3 regions of the Ectobacillus polymachus genome follow, and region 2 is predicted to be linked to each of the others. Evidence: riboswitches for the same ligand, from Rfam matches in the RefSeq annotation. Region 2 holds a riboswitch; each other region holds the start of a gene.
What was found. Region 2 has a riboswitch for cobalamin ahead of ACM5BR_RS04710 (HoxN/HupN/NixA family nickel/cobalt transporter). Riboswitches for the same ligand answer to the same signal wherever they lie in the genome.
Positions count from the first base shown of each region.

Region 1: it holds a riboswitch for cobalamin, as region 2 does, so the genes downstream of both, cbiQ (cobalt ECF transporter T component CbiQ) here and ACM5BR_RS04710 (HoxN/HupN/NixA family nickel/cobalt transporter) in region 2, are expected to answer to the same signal.
Region 3: it holds a riboswitch for cobalamin, as region 2 does, so the genes downstream of both, ACM5BR_RS15030 ((2Fe-2S) ferredoxin domain-containing protein) here and ACM5BR_RS04710 (HoxN/HupN/NixA family nickel/cobalt transporter) in region 2, are expected to answer to the same signal.

Region 1 covers NZ_JBLREB010000001.1:2,300-4,569, reverse strand. The annotation lists gene ACM5BR_RS00025 (energy-coupling factor ABC transporter ATP-binding protein) at 1-417, opposite strand, end outside; gene cbiQ (cobalt ECF transporter T component CbiQ) at 430-1,323, opposite strand; cobalamin riboswitch at 1,470-1,652, opposite strand; gene ACM5BR_RS00015 (DHA2 family efflux MFS transporter permease subunit) at 1,827-2,270, opposite strand, start outside.
Region 2 covers NZ_JBLREB010000001.1:909,501-911,770, reverse strand. The annotation lists gene ACM5BR_RS04715 (YkoP family protein) at 1-215, opposite strand, end outside; gene ACM5BR_RS04710 (HoxN/HupN/NixA family nickel/cobalt transporter) at 483-1,283, opposite strand; cobalamin riboswitch at 1,434-1,618, opposite strand; gene ACM5BR_RS04705 (class I SAM-dependent methyltransferase) at 1,848-2,270, shown strand, end outside.
Region 3 covers NZ_JBLREB010000003.1:208,321-210,590, reverse strand. The annotation lists gene cobJ (precorrin-3B C(17)-methyltransferase) at 1-663, opposite strand, end outside; gene ACM5BR_RS15030 ((2Fe-2S) ferredoxin domain-containing protein) at 708-1,085, opposite strand; cobalamin riboswitch at 1,193-1,382, opposite strand; cobalamin riboswitch at 1,527-1,705, opposite strand; gene bluB (5,6-dimethylbenzimidazole synthase) at 1,772-2,270, opposite strand, start outside.

The DNA of each region.
Region 1 (2,270 bases), 910 kb from region 2:
ATAGTGAGGCGGACGATCCTTAAAATCCGATATGTTCATATATGCCAGTGCTTCCTCAACACGTCTTATCACTTCCTCTTTGGGAAGCTTTAAATTCATAGGGCCAAACCCAACTTCTGCCCTGACCGAAGATGCTATAATTTGATTATCTGCATCTTGAAATACAATACCTATATTTTTTCGAAGCTCGTTTACATTTTTTTTATTTATAATTGTACCCCGATAAATAACGTTTCCCGCCTCCGGTGTATAGACACCGTTTATATTCAAGAAAAATGTGGACTTTCCTGACCCATTGGTACCCAGTACAGCTATTTTCTCACCTTCATATATATCCACACTTACACCGTTCAGCGCAGGATTTCCATTTCCATAGACGTAATACAGATCTTCGATTTTTAATATTGGATCTTCCATAATAGCCCCTTTCTATCTTGTAAAGCCCCAGAGCAGAATTAAAAATAATACGAATGCTACTGCTGTGGCAATCTGTTTTGTCTCAACCTTTTTATCTTCCTCCAAAAAAATAAGCTCTCCATCGAAACATCTGGCCTCCATGGCATCATAATATGCATTAGCCCTTTTCAAAGAAATTATCAGCATATTGCTAGCAATATTTCCAAAGGTAAAATAGGAAGTTTTCATATCACAGTACCCTTGACGAGACTCTGCAGAATTTTTCATTTTAATAAAGACATCCATTAAGATGAAAATATAACGGTAAATCATATTCATCAGTTCTATAATAATCTTTGGTATATGTGCTTTGTGAAGCACATATATAATCTCTGATGATGGAGTTGACAGTGCCATCATCTGCAAGGCACTGATAGCTGCAAACACTTTCAAGATTAAAAAAACCGCTTCCATAAGCTTTGCCTGAGAAGTATACATATAATAGAAACCAAGATATAAGTTATACTGTCCCATAGGCTGCCTTGAAAAATCAATGGCAATGGTAAAAGTGGCTAGAAGGATAAAACCTATTTGAATCAGGAGTATTGGCATATATTTATGTATGGGAAGCTCGCCTTTTATAATTGTTATATAGGCCATTGCAAGGATGACTGCCACAGATACATATGGGTTGTTCAATACAATACACAAAATCAGTGTCAGCACAGAAAGAGATACTTTAAAAGTAGGATTCCAGTGTCTGATTTTAGACATATAAGCATAATAATCAATTGAAAACCCTTCGCCGTGGTTGTGTCCCATTCTATGGCGATGGCGATGTTCCCCATCCCTACACTTCTTATTTTTCAATATAAGATAAATTATGGAAGTTAAAATCACAATACATAACATAATAATTATTCCCATGTTGCACCTCCCTTCAATTTTTATCCCATGCAAATAAAAAATCCTTTTAACTGAAGTGTTAAAAGGATTTCATGATAAAATATGCCTATTCTATGAAATAAGCAAATTAATCTTCATTATAATGCCTTCCCTATCACTCGTAGAGGTTACAGAGCAAAATATAGGCAGGTCTTCTGACTCAAGAATCATTATTTAAGTACGCCTTCCCTGTATGCAAGTGGCATATTGTACTTAAATTCATCTAATACAGCTACGGGATAGTTCAGGAATGTCACCTGATTCCCTTTTAATTAATCAAAACTGATTAAACCTATATCCTATTATTAAATTTTATTGTTCTTGTCACGAACGCTTCTATTTATAAAATATAACATGATTACTATAATTATAGAACAACATTTGATTAATTATTCAGAATTAAATGTTTCTATTAAAAAGTGGATAAAAGCAAAAAAGAAGCTAACTACCTAAAAGATAGCTAACTTCTTCGTAAGTTTCTCCCCTTATCCCCTGTTCGGCTTATTGCCTGGGGGAAGGAAAATGGATAATACAAGTGCTACTCCTGCTAAAATTGCAGCGATTAAAAATGCGTCATTAATACCGTTTACCGAGGAAACCTTCATAACTTGACCGTATAGTGCCGCCGTGCCGAGTGACGAGCCCGTTTGCGGTGATACATTTGCTACGGCTGCAATGCTCTGACCCATCTGCGTAATATTCTGGTTCATAATTGGATTCGTCGATGTAATCGCACTTGCATAGTCTGCCGCATGGAACGTTGTTTGTCTCGTCATGAATGTAACAAGGATCGCTGTCCCAATCGAACCAGCTATTGAGCGAAGTGTATTTTGCGATGCTGTCCCATGTGAAATCTGCTTCAATGGTAATGCGTTCATTCCTGCTGTCATAATTGGCATCGAGATAAACGCCATCCCGAAGGAGCGCAT
Region 2 (2,270 bases):
ACCCGATCTCCTCTTTGAATTTTCTCCCCATCCAACAACTGAATTGTTTTACCACAATAAGTACATACTCTTGCTTTAAAGAATGGATGACTCTTATCAATAGGCTGAATATGAAATAACCTATTTAATAGGCTTTCCCATTTGATCCATAAAGAAATTATTACTAACTTTTTCTTACTAACTTCTGATTGTGATACATGTTGACCTAATTTCAAAAGTATACCTCTTGTAAGAAACCATTTCTTAATACTCTTAGATGTAATCGTTTTATCCTCCAATATTTTAGTTTATATTAAGCTATTTATAGAATATCCCTTACGTTTATCCTTCTATACCATTGTCCCTATTTAAACATTATCAAGTATGATCAAACCTCTAAAACAAAATAATTCAAAGACAATGCAAAAATCACGAAAAGATTATCGTGATTTTGCATTGTTTAGAGTTAACCTATATATTGAAATATAATTTGTTGATATTTATCAATTGCTAGACTGACTAATCGTTGACTTAGACTTTGCTCGTAGACTTACTATAGTAAAGCAAAGGACTAACAATAAAAAGCTGGTAATTCCTACAATTTCGAAATCTAAATTAACAACTGGATAGAAGTATGTAAAGGCTTCATAAAAGGAAACCCCATATGCTAATATCACAATAATCCAGCCAATCACTCTGGAGGCGGATTGTCCGATCTTTCCTGATTGACTAATGATTCGATAAGTAATAAAAGAATCGATCGTATCTGTCAACATCATCCCAAACATAAAGACTATTCCTACGATTACAGACATATATCCTCCAGCACCGCCAGCTACAAGGGCCCATGCTGATGTTTGACTAACCGTATCAGCAGCCAGAGCAAACATACCGCCAATTAAAATGATAAAGAATGGATTGGTTGTCCCCTTAATAAACCGAGGAAGAAACTTTCCTTTAATTCCACTAAGCTGAAACTCTTTTTGAGTAGATTTCGTACGAAGAAGATTATAGATATTTAGTGTACCAATAATAAATAAAGAAGTAATTGCTACCCATGTTGATAGGGTATCAAAATAATCGGGAAATTTAAAATTCTTCATAAAGAGCCCAATAATGATCGATATGCTTGCTACAACCAATCCGTGTCCAAATGAAAATAGTGTACCAATCCAACGAGCAATTCGACTTCCCATTCGCCAATTGTAGCGGGTTTGTCCATCTATAAAAGCAAGATGATCTGCATCTAGCCCGTGACGAATACCTAATATGAATACAAAAACAATAAGAGATACATTTTCCATTAGCAATTTCCTCCTAATCCTTTTCTAATTCATACAAAAAAGCCCCAACCTTATAACGATTGGGACCATAGGCACGTGTTCATATACGACAATATGTAGAACCGTATTGACGCATCATTTTCGTTCACCTATCCTTTCCGCGAAGGTATGTTTTGGTGTGCAATCTAGGTAGGTCTTCTGACTTCCGGAATATCGTGCTCATTCACCTTCCCCGAATACTCGAGTGGCATAATAGAATGAGAACTAACCGGTTACAGCGGCGGGACCGTTCGGGACTTTCACCCGATTCCCTGTTACCCCTTTAAAAAAAGGGCACCTAGTTGACATGAGTATATAATATTTTGAAAAGTAACATTATGAGTAAGAATAAATTACATTCTACTGAATTGTCAATAGATATATAGATTTATTACTATAAAATGTAAAATTTATATTCTAATTCAATACTTGTAAAAATACTGATGCTATAATAGGTTACGAATAGTATTACATAAAAATATCACTACAAAAAAGCAGCTCTTAGTATTACGATAGTAAATTTTATATTAGAAGGAGTGCATGGAAATGTCCTTATTTTCCAAAATATATGATCCAGCAATAAAACCCTTAGAAAATAGAGGGCTGCAGCGTTTTCGTAAAGATTTAATTGGAAAAGCTACAAAACATGTATTAGAGATTGGGTGTGGTACAGGTCTAAATTTTCCATTTTACACTCCTGCTGCTCTAGTAACTGCAGTTGACCCTAATACTAAGATGCTACAAAAAGCAAAACAACGAGCGCAGCTTGCAGATGCAAACATTTCGGTAATAGAAGGGACTGTAGAGTACTTACCGTTTCCCGACAATACGTTTGACTCAGTCGTTTGCACACTTGTCCTATGTTCGGTTCCAAACGTAAACCAGGCAATTACTGAGCTAAGACGTATATGTAAACCAAATGGTACCATGTTGTTTTTAGAGCACATCCGCGTGCAGCAACCAATTATC
Region 3 (2,270 bases), on a different contig from region 2:
CCCAATATCGTGATTCAGCATATCTGCAAGATTCGTAATAACTACATGCTGCCGATCTCGGTAAGCACTTTTCACTAATCCAACCGGGGTATTAGGAGAACGATATTGCAATAAAATTCTTTGCGCCTCTTCAATTTGTCTCGTTCTTCTACCGCTTTTTGGATTATAAAAAGCAATGACAAAATCAGCCCCGGCTGCTGCATCAATTCGTTTCTCAATTAAACTCCACGGCGTTAAATGATCACTTAGACTGATCGTGCACGCATCATGCATAATAGGAGCTCCTAATAAAGAAGCACAGGAGTTAATAGCGGAGATCCCTGGAATAATTTCTACCTCTACTCCCGTTTCCTTGTGCCAGTCTTTATTCAGCAGCACTTCATAAATAAGCCCAGCCATCCCGTATACACCAGCATCTCCGCTGGAAATGACTCCGACGTTTTTACCTTGTTCTGCCTGTTTTACGGCTTCCTGCGCTCTGCTTACTTCTTCAGTCATACCTGTGCTAATGATGGTTTGTCCTTTTACTAATCCTTCAATCAAGTCGACATAGGTTTTGTATCCTATGATCATGTCACATTCTTCTATGGCTTCCTTTGCCCGGTGCGTAATATGGTCAAAGCTACCCGGGCCAAATCCGATAATTGCTACTTTTCCTGTCACTTTTATGCGCCACCTTTCCCATATATCGAAATGCCAAATGTTGTCTATTTCAAGTTAGGCACCTTTACTATCCCATCCTCACTCGTGGAATGGGCAGGTGCTGCAAAACCACCATCTTCATAGTGGTAGAGGACTGCTTCCTCTTTCGTAGTGCCCTTTATTAAATGATGGACAATACTGCAAGCACTCTCTTTATTTACTTCCTTGTACCACGTTCCTTGCGGGTACGCGATGACAATAGGAGCATCCTTGCATCTTCCATTGCACCTCGTTCTTGTCGTATGTATACTTGCGTCAGCCTGTACATTCGTGATCTCCTCACGAATTGCTTGTGTTACTTCCTCTCCTCCCTTTCTCATACAACTGCTTCCATTACAAATTAATACGTGATGCTTTGTTCCTGTTAAGTTCCAAGTCGTCATCTTGCACTCCCTTTCTGTGTATAAAAAACACCCCTATCTACAGATAGGGGTGCGAATAAATACATGAGCATTCAGTCAGCACTTTCACCCATATCCCGTAGGTTCCAGAAAGCATGCAAAACAAGGCAGGTCTCCTGACTTAGGTTCGTCATTTCATTATGTCTTCCCAAGCATCGGCTCAGTGACATATACAATGAAACTCCCCATTACAGTGGCGGGTACCGTGATGGATTTTCACCATCTTCCCTTTTAAACACAGCTTATACCTAGCTATGTACCTTATTTCTATCATTCTATTTTATTATTCATCTCTTCATTTTTTCCTTCAAAACAAAAAAGCCACTCAAGGGGACCTTAAGTGGGAAACGAAAGCATAAAAAGGAAAAAGGTATATAGACCTTTTGCTGCTGACACTTCACCTTCTCAATCCCCGAAGAATTTGAAACTTACGAAATTAAGATAGGTCTCCTGACTCGTGTTTCTCTCTACTTTAGGTCCTTCCCGTATTCCTTTACAGTGGTTCACCTATTTCGTCTACACATACAGTTGCGGGGGCAGTTCCGTTTCTTATACGGATTCCCTATTAAGCCTTTTGCGGCATCTTAATTTATTGCTAGAAAAATATAGAAAATATAGAATTATAAAACTATTTCTTACTTATAGTGTTCATGATATCGTAATTTGTTTTACTTTTCAACATTTTTTGCAGCTGCTTCTAATTCGATACCATTCCCCCACGTTTCATGAAAAATTAAATTTTCAAGGGAACGGCGTTTTTCCCAATTGGCCGTCTCTAAAATAGGAGCCGTAGGATAGTCATCTGTGTACCCAATGGAAAGCAAGGCAACCGGATCAATATGAGGCGGAATATGCAAAATATCGCGTACATCATTTTTCTTATAAAAGCTAACCCAGCCCAAAGCCAATCCTTCTGCACATGAAGCTAACCACATATTTTGAATCGCACATGCCGTTGATAAAACATCTGTTTCTGGAATGGAATTTCTCCCTAGCACATGAGAGCCGCCTCTCGTTGGATCACATGTGACACAAATCGTCAGCGGCGCTTGTTGAATTCCCTCTACTTTTAAGGATAAAAACTTAGCCGCCCGTTCTTCTTCATAGTGAATAGAAAGCGCTTTCCTTTCCTTCTCAGCTGCCCAAGCTAATTGATCCTTTATCTGC